Regions from separate parts of the Solicola agrisoli genome, predicted to be linked through region 1. Evidence: riboswitches for the same ligand, from Rfam matches in the RefSeq annotation. Region 1 holds a riboswitch; each other region holds the start of a gene.
What was found. Region 1 has a riboswitch for cobalamin ahead of ACI6PP_RS00340 (homocysteine S-methyltransferase family protein). Riboswitches for the same ligand answer to the same signal wherever they lie in the genome.

Region 1 (7,274 bases):
GACGCAGCCGAGGGTCGTCTTCGGGTGACTAGTGAACACAAGCCGGGCCAGTGGTCCTGGTACCAGTTCTGGGTGTACGTCGCTTCCTTCGGGTCCATCTGGCTCGCACAGCCATTCTTTGGGGAAGGCATGGGTTGGCCTTGGTACGCCTCGTTCCCAGCAGCCGCAGGAGTTTCTGCGGCAGTCGCGTTCATGGTCGCGTGGATCTTGGGGAAGCGTGCTCGACGCACGCCCGGGGTGGATGACCAATGACAGAGCCGGACCATCCGCCGAACAGGCGGAGAGCTTTCTGGAGTTGGTACAACCTGGGCGTGGCATTGCCAGGGTTGTTCCTGACGCTGATTGGCGTACTCGGCGGGTCGATGGCCCTGGCCGCTGTCGGGGCGGTCGCATTCGCTCCTGGCGCCATCGCGACTACATGGTGGTATGTCACTGGCAGGTACCTCTGATGCCATACCCGACTCGCGAACCGGACGACTTCGTGGCTTTCCCCCTTGGTCGAGTGCTTCGCATCGGCGCAATGGTGTCGGTGGCGATCATCGTGCTCATGCCTCTGGTCAAGGCGCTGGATTGGCCGTACTGGGCGGACTTATTGCTCGCCATGGGGATTGGGCTGGCGGGTGGCATGGTGCGCAACCTCGTCCGCCGTCTGCGGGCTCGCCGGTCCACGTCGGGCGTCCAACAAGCCGCAGATGTAGACCACCGCAACGACCACTCAGAAGGCCAGGAGAGCGACCCTCGCCAGTAGTGGCCGTCGTTGATGACCCACGTGAGGATCCCGCTATGGTCACGCTCCGCGTGACGATCCCGCTACGGCGACTCTCCGCGCCGGTGTGAATCGCGCCCATCAGATCCGCGCACCTTGATACATCCGCTCATTTCCGGCGCGGATTGAGATGGGTGCATGCGACTCATTGGTTCGTCTGCGTCGCCAAGTGCAGGTGATGAAGGCAGTAGCGATGAGGTGTTGGTTGCACTGGCGCAGACTGATCTGCTGTGCATCTCGAACTCGATACTCCAAGTTCTTGACCTGGTCGGTAGCGAGCGATTCTCGATCCTCACTGGGGTGACATCGAGTGAGGCTGATGCCCTGCGACGGGAAGCGCGAAAGGTTCTGCGGGCGGCTAGGCAGTCCCAAGAGTCGCGCTAACAGCTCATCGGCTCGTGGCCGCGGATGAAGTGGCGACCGTGGCGGTCACTGACTTCCGCTGGCCGCCGGCACGGTTCCCGCGTGAGAATCCCCCCCGAGACACCGGCCGCCGTCCCCGACCAGTAGGGGAGTGGCCCCGGGTGTCGTTCAGCTCTCGGGACTTCAGATCTTCGCTGACCGACCATGCGTTCTGCGCACGCGGTCTAGGCTGAAGCCGAACCCGCCCAAGGTGCATTTACCCGGTAAGGATGTGCCCTGCCCGCCGCATGGTGAGGGTGGCTGCCCGTTCGAGCCGGGCCGGGTCCGGGGGACTCACTCCTCGGCGGGAGGTGTCGGGGTTCCCGTTGTTGTTGCGTCCCTGCACTGTGCCGGAGAGAGCGTTCCCGCTACGGTCACGCTCCGCGTGAGGTTACTGAGGCGCGTCGGTCCAGAGGATTGCCGCAGCTGCACAACCTGAAGTGGGTGGAAGAGGTCGCACTCGAGGTGTTAGGTCACCGGACCGACTCGTTGAGCGCGTCGAGTGCCCGAACGAGGTGTGGCTCGACGCGGCCGGGGTCGAGTGTCAACAGCTGGTCGCGGGTCCACCACTGCACGGCGGCGAACTCCCGTTCGTCCGCCGCAAGCTCGAGGCTGCTGTCTGCGCGGACGGCGAACCAGAGGCTGACGTCGACGTGTGTGCTGTCGGGGTCGCCCACGGTCTCGGTGACGGTCAAGAAGAAGGGGCGGGCGCCGACGACGGGATCGAACTCGACGTCGAGACCCAGTTCCTCCTTGGCCTCACGTCGCACGGTCTGGGCCGGGTCCTCTCCCGGCTCGACGTGGCCACCGGCTGGCAGCCACCGACCGGCCAGGCGGTGGTCGCACAGCAGGAACCGACGCCTGGGACGATCGACAACGAGGAAGTACGAGACGAGATGCGGCGACGGCGTCTTGGGCTTCACTCTCCTGTAGATGTCGTCGGTCGACGAGAGCCAGGCAAGTGTCTCTTGTTGGTGCTGGACCGCCAGGTCGTCGCGTGTGTTTAGGCCTCGCACCAATTCGGCGACAGCGGCCACCGCGTCCGGCACTCTCAGACTTCGCGGCGTCGCGGCGGCCGCCCACGCGGTGCCATGCGCCCCGGCAACGACCTGGTGGGCGTCCTCGTAGAGAACAGGGCCAGGGTCGTGGCACTCGATCCGGACGTACGCGACGCCGTGTGCGCGGAGAATCCGCAGGTATCCGTCGACGCGGTCGATGAGGTGCTGCGCGCTGGTCTTGAACCACGAGCGCGTTACGGGGTTGATGGCGTGGTTGTAGATGGAGGCGTCGACTGATGATGGGTCCGTGTAGGCCCGGTCGAACCAGTCGTTGGTGGCCCGGCGGAAAGCTTCTTCGGGTGGGGTCAGCAGGCCGTCGCGGGCGAGACTGTTGACGAGCCCAAAGACGCCGATGTGGTGCCCTCGAGCATTCGGCTCGGGTGATTCGAACCGTACGTACTTCGCGACAGAGGGATCCGCGGGGGTCGGGTGTCCGGTGTCATGCACGCGTGCCACGTCCCGCAGTACGGGACTCCAGCTGAGCTGAAATTCGCCACATGGCGACCCCTCTGCCCACGATCAACAGGACGTTGACGACCGCGACGGCCCCCCACAGCCCGACGACACCAAAGTGCTGAGCCACAGGGAGCGCAACCACCGCGAGCACCGCGTAGAACACGCAAGAGATCACAAAACCGGGAAATGTTCTCTTGAGCCCGGTCAACCCGAACCCGACAACGGCCTGCAGCCCGTCGGCCACGATCGCGACCGCCACCACCGGTAACAGCGACGGCATCAAGGACAGCACCTCTGGATCGCTGCTGAATAGCCGCGCAACCGGACCGTCGAAGACCACCAGCGCCGCGCACAGCGTCGCGACCACCGCGCCAGCCACGATCGAGCCGGCGATCGCGGCTCGACGCACGCCTGCAAGGTCACCGATGTTCACGCGCTCGCTGATGAGCGGTATCCCGGCCTGCCCGACCGCCACCGACGCACTGAAGGTGAGACCGACCAGGGTGGTGGCGATGCTGTGGCCGGCCGCCGCGGTGGTGCCGACGCGTGACGCCGCCAGTGCGACGACTCCTAAGACACCGAACTTCACCAGGACCGTCCCAGCCATCGGAATGCCGACCTTGGCCAGCTCGAGAACCCGGCCAACGTTGGGCAGGCGTCGCAAGGTGCCGACGATCGAGAAGGACAGTGACCGGCGAAGCGTAAGCAGGTTCACTGACAGCGTCGCGACGTACGCGACCAGAAGCGCCAGTCCAGATCCCGCCAGCCCCAACCCTGGTACCGGCCCGAGACCAAGTACCAGCAGCGGGGACAGCACCATGGTTGTGAGTGCACCTAGAAGACCGGCCCTCATCACGACCGTGCTGCGACCGATGCCCACCAGGCTCGATGACGCCATCGCCCCGAACGAGCTCAGGACCACGACGCCGGCCATCAGCCAGGGGAAGACCCCGAGCGCGTCGAGGGTCGCGTCTGGGACACCCGAGGCGCGCCCCAGGAGCGGCACCGATGCGACCGCTGCGGCGCCCACCACGCCAATGGACACCGACAGCCACGTCCCGTCACCCAGGACTCGACGTAGTGCGGCCTGGTCGTCCCCGACTGAGGAGACGAACGGCATCACACCGCGGACGGCGCCGGTCACCGTCGCGATTGCCGGGAAGTAGACAACCCCGGTCAAGGCGAACGCCGCAAGCGCTGCAGTACTGGTGTTGCCCAGGACGGCGGCATCCACGACGGCAGCCACCGACGCCGCGATCATGGCCATGTAGAGCGGCGCAGCTGACGACACCACCCGGCTCATGTCAGTCCGGTAGCCGCCCGCCGAGGCGCCGGCCGACTGCGACTGGTCAGGCACGTCGGTCCACGCTCACTCCTGGTCCAGTGGTCGTCAGTACGTTTCGCTCTTGTCTCGCCACGCCTCCGGGTCCGTGGGGCATTCGGCTCGCTGTTCGACCGAGACTCCCTCGAAAGCCGCAGCCCACATGCGCGTGGGCCTCCGGTTGGGCCGGTAGTTCGCCGAGAATGCAGAGAGCCGCACCGAGATCAAACCGCCGTGTGACGCCACCCACACCATGCCACGAGCAACCCGCCCATCGCTGCCCAGGAGCCACAACTCCTGTTCGTCCAGTCCGCATCGGCCGACGATCCGTGGTGGTGCGATGTATCGCGCTAGGTGGCGAGCGTGGAGCAGTTCCGCGAGTCGATCCTGCTGTGGTCACGTTCGTCGTGACTAGCAGGGGGCGGTCCCTCCGTACGACGGTCGCCAGCCGGCCGGCTCCTGCAATCGATGAAGAGCGGGCGCAGCCCCAGATTTGTGAAAGCGCCATGAGGGTTGTGGCCGGCGCAAGTCTTTGCGCCGTGGGTTGGCAGTTTCTCTCCTGCCACCACACGCGGATCGAGCTCGGGCCTGTCAGCATGTCAGTCTCCATTCGTCGATAGGAGGATTGGCGTGACGGTGTTCGTGCCCGGCTTGCTTGGCGGGCTTGTCATGTTGGCGATCAGCGTCGCGATGCTTCGGACCAGTGTGGGTGGCTGGATGGTGAAGCAGCTTGGAAAGCACGCAGTTCCGAAGTCTCCCGAAGGAGTTCGTGTCTGGTCCGTGAAGGCAGTGGGGGCTTACGCGGGCTTCCTAGGCGTGGTCGCGGTGGTGGTGTCGTTCCTCGACGTCAAGTGGTGATACCAGCGGTCACTTCCAGTCGGCAGTTCCAATTGCCGCATGGGGATCCCGTGCGGAACAATCGACCGCTTCGATGGCCAGCGGGGGAGGGGCGCCGCCAGACGTTCCGCAGGCGGCGGCGGCACCTTTCTGTCCAAAGGCCGGTTTAGCCTGTGCGCATGGCTATGCACTGGACCCTTGGCTGTGATGCGGAGGACCCCCACCGGTTGGCGGTGTTCTGGGCCGCGGCGCTGGGGTACATCGCAGAGGCGGGCTTCGAGGATCCGGACGGCGCATCCATCGTCGATCCCGCAGGTCGGGGCCCGGCCATCGGATGGCTGCGCGTCCCGGAGGGAAAGTCCAGCAAGAACCGGCTCCACATCGACATCAGAGTCGCCGGCGAAGGTCCTTGGGACATGGTGCAGAGGGAGCGATTGATTCGAGAGAAGGTGCCACAACTCCTCGCCCTCGGCGCAACGCTGGTCCGCGAAGAGAGCTATGGAGAAGTGCTCGACCATGTCGTCATGTTGGATCCGGAGGAAAACGAGTTCTGCGTGGCTTGACTTGGCCGTTCAGTTTGTTTCGCACGACGATCCCTTTGAGGAACGCCCGCGGTTGCCCGATGACCGGCGGGGGAGTTGTTCCGACCGAGGTTCAGCGTTCGTCGACCCAGGAACCCACGCGCGCGGTCGGGGCGGGGCCGCTCACGGACCGAGATGCTGGCGACCGAAGGTCCGACGCGGATGCAGTGGGGTAGCGTCCGAGGTGCAGCTGGTTCGGCCCGTCAGCCAGAGGGGTCGCTAAGAGGGAACCTGGTGAGATTCCGGGACTGTCCCGCAGCGGTGAGTGGGAACGAACGCCGTCATCAGCACTGGACCCGACGGGTCCGGGAAGCGACGGCCGGTAGGAACACGCAGAGCGCCCACGAGTCCGAAGACCTGCCAGCGCGCTGGGCACCATGCCCGGTGGTCCACGGCCGCGAGGACTCGGCTCGACCGCTCCGCACGGCCGGTCGCCGTGTGGTCGGCCACCTCCTCGTCCGCGGACGCCTCCCGCACCGTTCACGAGGAGATGAGCGACATGATCACCACCGACCACACCCCGACCCTGACCGAGCGCCTGGACGCCGGACCCGTCCTGTGCGCCGAGGGCTTCTTGTTCGAGCTCGAGCGCCGCGGCTACCTGACCGCCGGCGAGTTCGTGCCCGAGGTCGCCTTGGAGAACCCCGACGCCCTGGCCGCGCTGCACCGCGACTTCCAGCGCGCGGGCAGCGACGTCGTCGAGGCGTTCACCTACAACGGGCACCGCGAGAAGATGCGGGTGATCGGCAAGGAGGAGCTGCTCGAACCGCTGAACCGTGCCGCGCTGCGGATCGCCCGGCAGGTCGCCGACGCTTGTCCCGGTGATCTGGTGGCGGGCAACATCTCCAACACGAACATGTGGGACCCGTCCGACCCCACGGCGCAGACCGAGGTGCGGGGCATGTTCACCGAGATGGTCGGCTGGGCCGTCGAGGAGGGCGCCGACCTGATCATCGGCGAGACCTTCTACTACGCCGGCGAGGCGCTGGCCGCGCTGGAGGTCGCCAAGTCCAGCGGGTTGCCCGTTGTGCTGACCATCGCGCCGATGGCGCAGAACGTGATGACCGACGACGTCGGCATCGTCGAGGCGTGCCAGCGCCTGGAGCAGGCGGGTGCCGACGTGGTGGGGATGAACTGCTTCCGTGGGCCGGCGACGATGCTGCCGTGGCTGCGTCAGATCCGCGAGGCCGTCAGCTGCCACGTGGCCGCGCTCCCGGTGCCATACCGCACCACCGAGGCCGAGCCCACGTTCTTCAACCTCACCGACGACCGCGGCGTCACTGTCCCGTCGCCGCACGGCCGCACGTTCCCGACCGCGCTCGACCCGCTGTACGCCAACCGTTACGAGATCGGACGGTTCGCTGCCGATGCGCACGCGCTGGGCGTCAACTACCTCGGCGTGTGCTGCGGTGCGTCGCCGATGCTGGTCCGCGAGGTCGCCGAGGCGGTCGGGCTGACCGTCGAGGCCAGCCGGTTCTCGGAGAACATGTCGAACCACTTCATGTACGGGGACAACCGACGGTTGCCCGACCACATCAAGGCCCTCGGCGCGGACGCCTAGCCGTGGTCTCGCAGCGTGCGGCCTACCTGTCCGTCGGTGCCAGGACCGACGTCCTCGTCCAGGGCGTGGTCGCCACCACGCCCTGGGTGGAGGCTGGCGACGGCGGGCGGTCCGTGGTCGGGTTCGAGCTGCTGGTGCACCGCCGCGCCGCGCTCGAGCTCGGCGCGTGGACGCCCACCCCGCCGACGCGGTGGCAGGTGCGCACCTTCGGTGAGGTGGCCCGGACGTGCGCCGAGCTGGATTGGTCCGCCGAGGTCGTCGTGGTCGGACGCAGCGTCCAGAGCTTCGACTT
Region 2 (4,754 bases), on a different contig from region 1:
ACCACCACCTCGTTGCAGAACATCGCCGCGAGGTTGAGGTCGTGCAGCGCGACGACGGTGGTGACCGGCGTGCGCCGGACGAGGGCGAGCAGGTCGAGCTGGTGGCTGACGTCGAGGTGGTTGGTGGGCTCGTCGAGCAGCAGCTCGGTGGGCTCCTGCGCCAGCGCCCGGGCGATCTGGACGCGCTGCCGCTCGCCGCCTGACAGCGTCCGGTACGGCCGGTCGAGACGGTCGGCGACGTCGGCGTGCTCGGCCGCGCGGCGCACCGCTGCGTCGTCTTCGGCGGTGGTGCCCGACCACGGACGGTGGTGCGGGATTCGGCCGAGCGCGACGACGTCGGAGACGAGCAGGTCCTGCTCGGTGCCGGTCTCCTGCTCGACGACGGCCACGCGCCGCGCCACCTCGCGCCGACGCAGCGACGTCAGGGGCGCGCCGTTCAGCTCGACCGCACCGCTGTCCGGGCGGCGCAGGCCGGCGAGCAGTCGCAGCAGGCTGGACTTGCCCGAGCCGTTGGGTCCGAGCAGGCCGACGGTCGAGCCCGGTGCGGGGTCGAGCGAGACGCCGTCGACGATCAGCCGTCCGCTGGCTGACCACGACACGTTGCGTGCGGAGAGCGTCATCGGCGCCTTCCCCGCCGCAGCAGGATGACGGCGAAGGCGGGCACGCCGACGAGTGCGGTGGCGACGCCGACGGGCAGCTCCTGCGGGTCGAGGACGGTGCGCGCGGTGGTGTCGACCCACACCAGGAAGATCGCGCCGGCCAGCGCGGTCGTCGGCAGCAGCCGGTGGTGGCGGGTCCCGACCAGTGCGCGGGCCGCGTGCGGCAGGACGAGTCCGACGAAGCCGATCGCGCCGGACGTGCTGACGATCACCGCCGTGATCAGCGCGGTGACGGTGAGCAGCAGTACGCGCACGACGCCGACGTCGATGCCGAGGGTGGACGCTGCGTCCTGCCCGAACGCGAACGCGTCGAGGGCCGAGGCCGTCAGCAGGCACACCACGAGCCCGAGGCCGACGACGGCCGTGCACACCGCGACGTCGGTCCAGCTCGCGCTGCTCAGCGACCCGAGCAGCCAGAACAGGACGCCGCGGGTCTGCTCGGCGTCGGCGGCGGTGAACACGATGAACGACGTCAGCGCCGAGAACAGCTGGGTGGCGGCGACGCCCGCGAGCACGACTCGGTCGGTGGTGCCGCCGGCGGCCCATGCCAGGGCGAGCACCAGCGCGAATGCGACGAGGGCGCCTGCGAACGCGCCCGTCGTGAGGCCGACGGCACCGGCGCCCACTCCGAGGACGACGACCGTGACGGCCCCGGTCGACGCGCCAGAGGAGATGCCGAGCACGAACGGGTCGGCGAGCGGGTTGCGCAGCAGCGATTGCAGGATCGCCCCGCACACCGCGAGGCCCGCGCCGCAGACCGCGGCGAGCAGCGTCCGGGGCAGGCGCAGGTCCCACACGATGCCCTGCTGGATGCGGCTCAGGTCGGTCGAGCCGAGCCCGGCCCGGTCGCCGACGACGCCGAGCACGTCGCGCACGGACATGTCGGATGGCCCGATGGTGATCGCCGTGGCGGCCGAGAGCACGAGTACGACGACGCCCGCGGCCCAGACCGCGGCCGTGGTGCCGGTGCCCCGGACCGCCGCGCCGGCCACCGTCAGCTGCCGAGACCGAGCTCGCGGATGCCTGCGGCGAGCTTCTCGGTGCCGTCGACGGTGCGGATCGAGGGGTTGAGGTCGCCGCCGGCCACCTGGACGTAGCGCTTCTCCTTCACCGCGGTCATCTCGCGCGTGACGGGGTTGGTCTCCAGGAACTTGATCTTGGCGGCCGCGGACTCCGCGGTCGGCTCTTGCGGGTGAGGTCGCCGAGCACCAGGACGTCGGGGTCGCGGTCGGCGACGGTCTCCCAGTTCACCTGCGGCCACTCCGAGGTGGTCTCGTCGAAGACGTTCGTGGCACCGAGCGCACGGGTCATGACACCGGGCGCACCGCAGCACCCGGCCAGGTACGGCGACTCGGCGTTGGCGAACCAGTAGGCGACGTCGACTCCGCTCGCGTCGATGGACTCGCTGGCGGCGGTCATCCGGGCCTCGAGGGACGCGACGAGCTCCTCGCCGCGCTCGGGGACGCCGAAGATCGTCGCCAGCTCGGTGATCTCCTCGTAGACGACGTCCATCTCGAGCCGGGACGAGCGTGCGCCGTCGTCCTCGCCGTCGTCGGTCTTGCCGCACTCGGCGGGCGACAGGTACGACGGGACGCCCAGCTTCTCCAGGTCGGCGGGCGTCGTGACGCCGCCCTCGCCGAGCGTCCCCGCGAAGGAGGCGGTGACGAGGTCGGGCTCGGTCTCGAGCACCCGCTCGTACGACGGCGCGTTGTCGGCCAGGCGGGGGATGCCATCGTTGGCCGCGGCGAGGTCGGGCAGGACGGGGTCGGTCCAGGTGGCGGTACCGACCATCCGGTCGCCCAGACCGAGCGACAGCAGGATCTCGGTCGAGCCCTGGTTCAGCGAGACGGCCCGCTGCGGAGGGGCCTCGACGACGACGTCGCGGCCGCAGTCGTCCACGGTGACCGGGAAGCCGGCGGCACCGCCCGACGCGGCGGGCTGCCCGGCGTCGTCCGAGGACGAGCCGCAGCCCGTCACGAGGACGCCGGCGAGAGCGAGGGACAGCAGGGCGGGGGTGGGGAGGCGCACGGAGGGTCCTTCGAGGTCGAGGACCCGGTCGCGTGGTCCTGCGGTGACCTCGCGACGGTGTGCCGCAAGGGCCAGCAGGTCTTCGGACTCGGGGTCGTCCGGGTCGAGACGCCTTCCCGGGCCGGTGGCCCAGTGGCTGCGGACGTGTCCGCGTGCCTCGCCCGTCGCCCACACCGCTGCGCGTCAGTCCCGGACTCTCACCGGGTTCCCTGCCCATCTCAATGGGTTGACTGGCACGCCGAACCTAGCAAACGCACAATGCCCACCGGCATGACTCCCGCAACCGGACGGTCTCGAACTGACGCCCGGTCACACTAGTTCGACGCGGATCAGCCCTACCCGCGATCGTCACCGGTGCCGCTTGCCCTAACCTCCCACGGCCGCCGGCGTTTCAGAATCGATCCCCTTCGGGACGCTGGCCGCCGTCCACGACCAGAAGGGAAGTGGCACCGGTCAGGGTTGGGCTCTGAGGTCCTATTGACGAGTTGGCTTGGGCGTTCCGAACGCGGTACACGGCGCGAGGCCCCGATCGTTTGACCCAGTAAGGTTCAAACGATTGGCTCGGTCTATCTCTGCGACGGTTCAAGAACGACGTGTGGCGAGTCCTGCGCCAATCGCGTGCTGCGGACACAGATTGGAGATGCGCGTGCCGTTGGTGTCGGTCGTGTCATGGAGCCCGACGCGGTTTCACGACGCCCTAGACGCGCGCGGGCTGTCGGCCAATGAATTGGCCACGATGGTAGGGGTTAACTCATCAACGATCCGCTCGTATCGGCGCGGCGCGACCGCTCCCAGCCCTCCGGTCCTGGTGCGGATTGCAGCAGCACTTGAGCTGCCGATCGCCGACCTCGCCCCAGCAAGCCCGCACCCGTCGCTGCATGAGTTGCGCTGGCTTGCTGGCCACACCGTTGCCTCGATCGCCGCGAAGGTCGAAGTCACCCGAGGTCAAGCAAGCGCCATCCTCGGCGGACGGGCGCCACTGAAGCAAACCGATAAGTGGGCACGTGCACTCGGGGTCAGCGAGATGGCTGTCGAAGCCGCAACCCGCAAAGTCCCCCATCGCTCCGAGGTTGGGCCACGCACGGTGGCTGACTCAGTGTCTGGGCCCCCAGACGCTTGGGCCTTGAGTGTGCGAGTCGCGTCCAGCACTCTGACAAAGCCCCTGACTCCGACGCAACTCAACGTCCTGCAGATGCTGTGCAGCGACCTGTCTACCATCAAGATGGCAGCCGAGCTCGGCGTCACCCGAAACACCCTTCGCACACACATTCGCAATGTCTACGCCCGCCTCGGACCCGAGGTGAATTCTCGTCGTGCCGCACGACGGTTCGTGCTTCGGGCCCTGTGACTCCATACCGACCGCAGGCGGCTCCCGCTGTGACAAAGGGTGCCGCCTATTCGATATTCGGCATGTTCGGCGGTCTAGGCCTGCGCCAAAGAATGCTGGACGATACTGGACCGGCGCGCCCACTGCGGTAACTTCTCCGAGGCCTGCAGCGGGACGCGTTCTGTTCATGGTGCGGGGCTATCGCTTCAGCGCGGCCGCACGGGCCATAGCCCCGACTTAGCCTCAGTGTGCCTACCTGAGAGGTGCGGGCGCCACTGACAGCGTGCGGTTGCGCGATCGGAATTCGGGGGTGCCAAACGCCCGCCGCAGGATCGGACCCGCAGCGTCGGCGCATGTCACGCGCAAGAGACAACGGTGGGGTCGGCCAACGACGGCAGATTCCTGACCGGTGGCGGACGTACGCCTGGGTCGCTCTCATCATCCTCGGCCTGGCCGCGGTGATCGTCAGTCGGATCCAGCGGGTCAATTGCCACCGGTCACGTCGCATCCGCCAGGAGATCCTCATCCGTGGGCGAAGGCTGGTTCCAACGGACAGACGACGAAGAACGGGGTGTGAAGTCGGCTCCTTCGCTGTCGGTCCGGCAGTGCTTGTAGACCTCAAGGTCAGAGCGCGTTGACGACGCCGCTGGCGATGGCCGTGAAGGCGCCCGTCCACAGCACGATCGTCACGGTCTGCCAGCCGAGCACGCGGGCTTTGGGGACGCCTGAGGCGACGAGCG
Region 3 (7,274 bases), on a different contig from region 1:
ACGGGGTCGCCCTCGACGGCGACGGCCCGGTTGCGGGGGTGCGCCCGCATCCACTCGATGCCGAGCGACCCGGCGCCCGCGCCGACGTCCCACAGCAGCTCGCCCGGCGTCGGGGCGAGCCGGGCCAGGGCGGACGCGCGGACGTCGCGCTTGGTCAGCTGGCCGTCGTGCTCGAACGCGTCGTCGGGCAGGCCGGGCAGGGACGCGTGGACGACGGCCGGGTCGTCCACCGCGCACGTCAGCGCCACGACGTTCAGCGGCGGTGAGTCGCCGTCGAGGGCGTCGGCGCGGGCGTGGTCGGTGCGCGACTCCGCGGGCCCGGCGAGGTCGCCCAGCACCGTCATCGCGCTGGCGCCGTACCCGAGGCGTGTCAGCAGGTCGGCGACGACGGCGGGCGTCGACCCGTCGGACGACAGCAGCAGCAACCGGCGTCCGGGCGCCACCCAGCGGGACAGCACGGACGGGTCGCGGCCCACGAGCGTCACCACGTCGTACGTCTCTGACGGCCAGCCCATCCGCGCGCCGGCGAGGGCGGCGGACGACACGTGCGGGTGCACGACGACGCCGGCGGTGCCCAGCAGGTCGACGAGCGTCGCGCCGATGCCCGAGACGAACGGGTCGCCGGACGCGAGCGCGACGACGGCCCTGCCCTCGGTCGAGGCGAGCAGCGCGGGGAGTCCCTCGCGCAGCGGCGACGGCCACGCCTCGCGCCGCTGACCGGCGACGTCGGGGACGAGCGCCAGGTGCCGGGCGCCGCCGAGCAGCACGTCGGCGTGGAGGACGAGTGCCTGCGGACCCGGCGCCAGGCCCTCCCAGCCGTCCGCACCGATCCCGACGACGTGCACGAGCGGGGCCATGGCCCGCAACCCTAGGCCGTGGACGGGCTCGCGAGCAGCCCCGGTCCCGGGTCTACGATGAGGGCGGCAGCACGACCGAGGTGCCCCGTCAGGGGATAATCGGGAAGCCGGTGGGAGTCCGGCACAGGCCCGCTGCGGTGACCTGGGAGCCGCCGACCGGCGCGAGAGCGCAGCCACTGGGACGAGAGCCCCGGGAAGGCGGTCGGTGGGTGACGATCAGGAAGTCCGAAGACCGGCCCCGGGACGCTGCCACCGAACCGTCCACGACAGCGGGAGCCTGTTCAGTGATCGGCACCACCCACCTCTCCACGGACCTCTACGACGTCATCGGCAGGCGCCGCGACGTCCGCGCGGAGTTCTCCGGCGAGCCGCTCGACGACGACGTGCTGATGCGCGTCCTCGGCGCTGCCCACCAGGCGCCGAGCGTCGGGCTCACCCAGCCGTGGGACTTCGTCGTCGTCCGCGACCCCGCCACCCGCGGGACGTTCGCCGACCACGTCGTCCAGCAGCGCACCGCGTACGCCGACTCGCTCGACGACGACCGCGCCACCACGTTCGCGCCGATCAAGGTCGAGGGCGTCCGCGAGTCGAGCGCCGGCGTCGTCGTGACGTACGACCCCACGCGCGGCGGTCCGTCGCCGCTCGGGCGCCACACCATCGCCGACACCGGCCTGTACTCGACGTGCCTGGCCATCCAGAACCTCTGGCTCGCCGCCACCGCCGAGGGCCTCGGCGTCGGGTGGGTGTCGTTCTACCGCGAGCCGTTCCTGTCCTCCCTCGTCGGGCTGCCCACGCACGTCCGCCCCGTCGCGTGGCTGTGCATCGGCCCGGTCGAGCAGCTGCAGGAGACCCCCGACCTGCTCCGGCACGGCTGGCGCGAGCGCCGTCCGCTGGGTCACGCCGTCCACGCCGAGCGCTGGACCCGACGCCCGGAGGCGACCCGATGAACCGCTTCCCGTTCACCGCCGTCGTCGGCGCCGACGACATGGCCCTCGCCCTGACGCTGTCGGCCGTCTCTCCGGCCATCGGCGGCGTGCTCGTGCGCGGCGAGAAGGGCACCGCCAAGTCGACGATGGTCCGCGCGCTGCCCGACCTGCTGCCGCCCATCGACGTGATCACCGCCGACCGGTTCTCCAGCGACCCGGCCGACCCGTCGCCCCTCAGCCCCGACGGCCCGTTCGCCGCCGACGCCCCGACGTCGACGCGCGCCGTGCGCCTCGTCGAGCTGCCCGTCGGCGCCACCGAGGACCGCGTGCTCGGCTCGATCCACCTGGAGAAGGCCCTGACGAGCGGCGTCAGCGAGTACGAGCCCGGCCTGCTCGCCGCCGCGCACCGCGGGATCCTCTACGTCGACGAGGTCAACCTGCTGCACGACCACCTCGTCGACCTCCTGCTCGACGCCGCCGCGATGGGCCGCTCGACGGTCGAGCGCGACGGCGTCTCGGTGAGCCACGCCGCCCAGTTCGTGCTCGTCGGGACGATGAACCCCGAGGAGGGCGAGCTGCGCCCGCAGCTGCTCGACCGCTTCGGCCTCACCGTCGAGGTGGCCGCGCCGCGCGACCCGTCGGTCCGCGTCGAGGTCGTCCGCCGCCGCCTGGCCTACGAGCAGGACCCCACCGCCTTCACCGCCCGCTACGCCGGCGCCGAGCGCGAGCTCGGTGAGCGGATCGCCACGGCGCAGGCGGTCCTCGACGACGTCGAGCTCGGCCTCGACGTGCTCACCAAGATCGCCGAGGTCTGCGCGGCGTTCGAGGTCGACGGCATGCGCGCCGACATCGTCACCGCGCGCACCGCCGTCGCCCACGCCGCCTGGCAGGGACGCCTCGCCGTCACCCGCGCCGACGTCCGCGCCGCCGCACGACTGGCGATCCCGCACCGCCGCCGCCGCAACCCGTTCGACGCCCCGGGCATCGACGAGGACCTCCTCGACGCGATCCTCGGCGACGACGAGCCCGAGCCCGACCCGCCGTCGCCCGCGCCGGACGACGAGCCCGGCGGCGACGCCGACGACGACCAGCCCGAGCAGGCCGACGCTCCCCCGCATCAGCCGGGCGAGGCACCGCCGGAGACCACCGAGCCCACCGACCAGCCGCCGAACCAGACCGCCGAGGCCGAGCAGGAGCCCGCCCCCGAGCCCGAGCCGGAGCCGCAGGGCGACCAGCAGGGCGGGCAGTCGCCGACGAGCGTCGTCGCACCCCAGGAGGCGTACCGCACCCGCCTGTTCCAGGTGCCCGGCGCAGGCGCCGGCGAGGCCGGACGACGCTCGCGCGCCCTCACCACCAGCGGACGCACCGTCGGCGCGCGCCGCCCCGACGGCGAGCCCGGCGCGATCCACCTGCTCGAGACGATCCGCGCGGCCGCGCCGCACCAGCGCTCGCGGGGCGCCTCCGGCCCGGGCCTGTCCCTGCGGGGCGGTGACCTGCGCCTGGCGGTCAAGGAGGGACGCGAGTCCAACCTCGTGCTGCTGTGCGTCGACGCGTCCGGCTCGATGGCCGCGCGTCGCCGGATGGAGCAGGTCAAGACCGCCGTCCTGTCGCTGCTGCTCGACGCGTACCAGCGCCGCGACAAGGTGGGCCTGGTGACGTTCCGCGGTCAGGGAGCCGCGCTCGACCTGCCGCCCACGGGCTCGGTCGAGATCGCCGCCGCCCGCCTGCGCGAGCTGCCCGCCGGTGGACGCACGCCGCTCGCCGAGGGCCTGTGGACCGCCAGCGAGACTCTGCGCCTGGAGCGCATCCGCGACCCCCGGCGCCGCCCGCTCCTCGTGGTGGTCACCGACGGCCGCGCCACCGCGGGCGCCGACGCCGTCGGCCGCTCGCGGCAGATGGCCGACCACCTTGCCGCGCAGGGCGTCGCCAGCATGGTCGTCGACTGCGAGACCGGCCGGTTCCGGATGGGGCTGGCCAGGACGCTGTCGGACCACCTCCAGGCCGCGTACGTCCCCCTCGGCGAGATCGCCGCCGAGCAGCTCGCCGCCGTCGTCCGCCAGGGCGCCGACGCCGTCGCAGGAAGGGCCGCCTGATGCCCCAGGGAGTCCCCACCACCGTCCCGGACGACGGCCTCACCACCAAGCAGCGCCGCAACCGGCCGCTCGTGATCGTCCACACCGGCGACGGCAAGGGCAAGAGCACCGCCGCGTTCGGCCTCGCGCTGCGCCACTGGAACCAGGGCTGGCCGGTCGGGGTGTTCCAGTTCGTCAAGTCCGCCAAGTGGCGCATCGGCGAGCAGACCGCCGTCGAGACCCTCGCCGACCTGCACGAGCGCGAGGGCGTCGGCGGGCCGATGGAGTGGCACAAGATGGGCGCCGGGTGGTCGTGGTCGCGCAAGGACGGCGACGAGACCGACCACGCCGCCGACGCGCTCGCGGGCTGGCAGGAGATCAAGCGCCGCCTCGCCGCCGAGACGCACCGGATGTACGTGCTCGACGAGTTCACCTACCCGATCAACTGGGGCTGGATCGACGTCGACGACGTGGTCGAGACGCTCGCGAACCGCCCCGGGCAGCAGCACGTCGTCATCACCGGACGCCGGGCCGACCCCAAGATCGTCGAGCTCGCCGACCTCGTCACCGAGATGACGCAGGTCAAGCACCCCTTCGAGCAGGGCCAGAAGGGCCAGCGGGGGATCGAGTGGTGACCCCGCTCCCCCGTGTCGTCGTCGCCGCGCCCGCGTCGGGCCACGGCAAGACCACCGTCGCCACCGGGCTGATGGCCGCGCTGCGCCGCGCCGGCCACGAGGTCAGCGGCCACAAGGTGGGCCCGGACTACATCGACCCCGGCTACCACGCGCTCGCCACCGGCCGTCCCGGCCGCAACCTCGACCCGCACATGGTGGGCGAGCAGCGGCTCGTCCCGCTGCTGCTCCACGGCGCCGCGACGCCCAGGCAGGCCGACGTCGCCGTGGTCGAGGGCGTCATGGGCCTGTTCGACGGCGCGCTCGGACGCGAGGGGTTCGCGTCCACCGCCCACGTCGCCGGGCTCATCCAGGCGCCGGTGGTCCTGGTCGTCGACGTGTCGTCGGCGTCGCGCTCGATCGCCGCGGTCGTGCACGGCATGGCGACGTTCGACCCGCGCGTGCGCATCGCGGGCGTCATCCTCAACAAGGTCGGCTCGCCCCGCCACGGTGCCGAGGTGGTCTCGGCGCTCGAGGCCACCGGCGTCCCGGTGCTCGGCGTGCTCGCGCGCGACGACGGCGTCAGCGCGCCGTCGCGCCACCTCGGTCTGGTGCCCGCCGCCGAGCGCGGCGACGCCGCCGCGGCCCTCGACCGGCTCGCCGCCCAGGTGGCCGAGCACGTCGACCTCGCCGAGGTGCTGCGCATCGCCCGCTCCGCCCCCGACCTCGACGCCGAGCCGTGGTCGGCCGCCGAGGCCGTCGGACGCGAGCAGACCTCCGGCGGCGAGGCACCGCTCGTCGCGGTGGCCGGCGGTCGCGCGTTCACGTTCCGCTACGCCGAGACCACCGAGCTGCTGCACGCCGCCGGCCTGCGCACCGCGTACGTCGACCCCACCACCGACGAGGCCCTGCCCCCCGGCACCGCGGGCATCTACCTGGGCGGTGGCTTCCCCGAGGTGCACGCCGCCGGGCTCAGCGCCAACGAGCCGCTGCGCCACGCACTGCGCGAGGCCGTGCGTCGCGGCGTGCCCACGGTCGGCGAGTGCGCCGGCCTGCTGTACCTGACGCGCTCGGTCGACGGCGCGTCCATGGTGGGCGCGATCGACGCCACCGCCGTGATGACGCCGCGCCTGACGCTCGGCTACCGCACCGCCGTCGCACCGGCCGACACGCTGCTCGCCCCCGCGGGCGGACGCATCACCGGCCACGAGTTCCACCGCACGACCGTCGACCCGCCCCACGACTCCGCCGACGGCGCGAGCGCCGCGTGGATCGTCGACGGCAGGCAGCACGGGTTCAGCGCCGACCCCGCCGGCACCGGCAGCCCCACGCTGCACGCGGCCTACCTGCACACCCACTGGGCCGGCCACCCCCGCTCGGCCACCCGGTTCGCCGACGCCGTCCACGCCGCCGTCGCCGACGGACGCGTCGCGACGTCGACCGTCGCGCCCCGTCCCGCACCGGCGCGCGTCGGGCCCGACCTGCACCACCACGGCGACTCCGACCAGGGCTCCGGGCTGACGGACTTCGCGGTCAACGTCCAGCGCCTGCCGCGTCCGGACTGGCTGGAGCGCGCCCTGGCCGACAGCATCCGCGACACGCACGAGTACCCCGACGCGTCGCAGGCCCGTCAGGCGATCGCCGACCGCCACGTCCGCCACCCCGACGAGGTGCTGCCCACGGCGGGCGGCGCCGAGGCGTTCACGCTCGTGGCGCGGATGCGTCCGTGGCGGGCGCCCGTGGTCGTGCACCCGCAGTTCACCGAGCCCGAGGCCGCGCTGCGCGCCGCGGGGCACGACGTCCGCCACGTGCTGTGCCGGCCCGAGGGCGGGTTCGCGCTGCACCCTGACGACGTGCCCGAGGACGCCGACCTGGTGATGGTGGGCAACCCGACCAACCCCACCGGCGCCCTGCACACCGCCGCCACGATCCGGCAGCTGCTGCGACCGGGACGTGTGGTCGTCGTCGACGAGGCGTTCATGGACGCCGTCAGCGGCGAGCGCCAGTCGCTCACCGCGCAGGTGGTGCCCGGGCTGCTCGTCGTCCGCAGCCTCACCAAGACCTGGTCGGTGCCCGGCGTGCGCGCCGGCTACGTCGTCGGCGAGGCGGGCCTGGTCGCCGAGCTCGCCGCCCAGCAGCCGCCGTGGTCCGTCTCGTCCAGCGCCGCCGCGACGATGCTCGCCTGCTCGACCGGCACCGCCGTCGCCGAGGCCGAGCGCCGGGCCGTCCTGGTGGCCCGCCACCGCGCCGTCCTCGTGCAGGGCCTGGCCGACCTCGGGCTCCCCGTCGCCGGCTCCCCCGCCACGCCGTTCGTGCTCGTGCGCGTCGGCGAGGGCGTCCGCGAGCGGGTGCGGGCCGAGGGCCACGCGCTGCGTCGGGGAGACTCCTTCCCGGGGCTCGGGCCGGAGTGGGTGCGCATCGCCGTCCGCGACCCCGCCACCACCCGCGAGCTGCTCGCCGCGCTCGTCCGCACCGGCGTGGAGTCGCCGACCGTCGTCAAGGAGCCGTCCCATGGCTGAGCCCCGCCGCTACGTCGTCGGCCTCGCGCTGCAGGACCGACCCGTCGTCGTGGTCGGCGCCGGCGCCCAGGCCATCGGCCACGTCGCCGCGCTGCGCGACGCCCACGCGCGCGTCACCGTCGTCGCCACCGAGGCCGTCGCGGCGATCGCCGACCTCGCCGACCGCGGCGTCGTCGCCTGGCGCCACCGCGGGTACAGCCCCGCCGACCTCGAGGGCGCACGACTCGTCGTCGCCGCCTCGGGCGACCCCGCCGTCGACGCCCAGGTGGCCAAGGACGCCGAGGACGCG

Region 2: it holds a riboswitch for cobalamin, as region 1 does, so the genes downstream of both, ACI6PP_RS22745 (ABC transporter substrate-binding protein) here and ACI6PP_RS00340 (homocysteine S-methyltransferase family protein) in region 1, are expected to answer to the same signal.
Region 3: it holds a riboswitch for cobalamin, as region 1 does, so the genes downstream of both, bluB (5,6-dimethylbenzimidazole synthase) here and ACI6PP_RS00340 (homocysteine S-methyltransferase family protein) in region 1, are expected to answer to the same signal.

What each region holds. Positions count from the first base shown of each region.
Region 1 is NZ_JBMGQR010000001.1:69,318-76,591, reverse strand. Features, by position in the region: gene ACI6PP_RS00370 (hypothetical protein) at 1-32, shown strand, start outside; gene ACI6PP_RS00365 (hypothetical protein) at 530-748, shown strand; gene ACI6PP_RS00360 (NUDIX hydrolase) at 1,642-2,673, opposite strand; gene ACI6PP_RS00355 (MATE family efflux transporter) at 2,666-3,985, opposite strand; gene ACI6PP_RS00350 (hypothetical protein) at 4,634-4,861, shown strand; gene ACI6PP_RS00345 (VOC family protein) at 5,020-5,403, shown strand; cobalamin riboswitch at 5,595-5,800, shown strand; gene ACI6PP_RS00340 (homocysteine S-methyltransferase family protein) at 5,912-6,982, shown strand; gene ACI6PP_RS00335 (hypothetical protein) at 6,985-7,274, shown strand, end outside.
Region 2 is NZ_JBMGQR010000128.1:299-5,052, forward strand. Features, by position in the region: gene ACI6PP_RS22730 (ABC transporter ATP-binding protein) at 1-620, opposite strand, end outside; gene ACI6PP_RS22735 (FecCD family ABC transporter permease) at 617-1,651, opposite strand; gene ACI6PP_RS22740 (hypothetical protein) at 1,654-1,779, opposite strand; gene ACI6PP_RS22745 (ABC transporter substrate-binding protein) at 1,776-2,687, opposite strand; cobalamin riboswitch at 2,744-2,937, opposite strand; gene ACI6PP_RS22750 (helix-turn-helix domain-containing protein) at 3,328-4,035, shown strand.
Region 3 is NZ_JBMGQR010000017.1:34,274-41,547, reverse strand. Features, by position in the region: gene cbiE (precorrin-6y C5,15-methyltransferase (decarboxylating) subunit CbiE) at 1-857, opposite strand, end outside; cobalamin riboswitch at 937-1,095, shown strand; gene bluB (5,6-dimethylbenzimidazole synthase) at 1,142-1,804, shown strand; gene ACI6PP_RS08690 (VWA domain-containing protein) at 1,801-3,876, shown strand; gene cobO (cob(I)yrinic acid a,c-diamide adenosyltransferase) at 3,876-4,490, shown strand; gene ACI6PP_RS08680 (bifunctional hydrogenobyrinic acid a,c-diamide synthase/histidinol phosphate aminotransferase CobBC) at 4,484-6,985, shown strand; gene cobA (uroporphyrinogen-III C-methyltransferase) at 6,978-7,274, shown strand, end outside.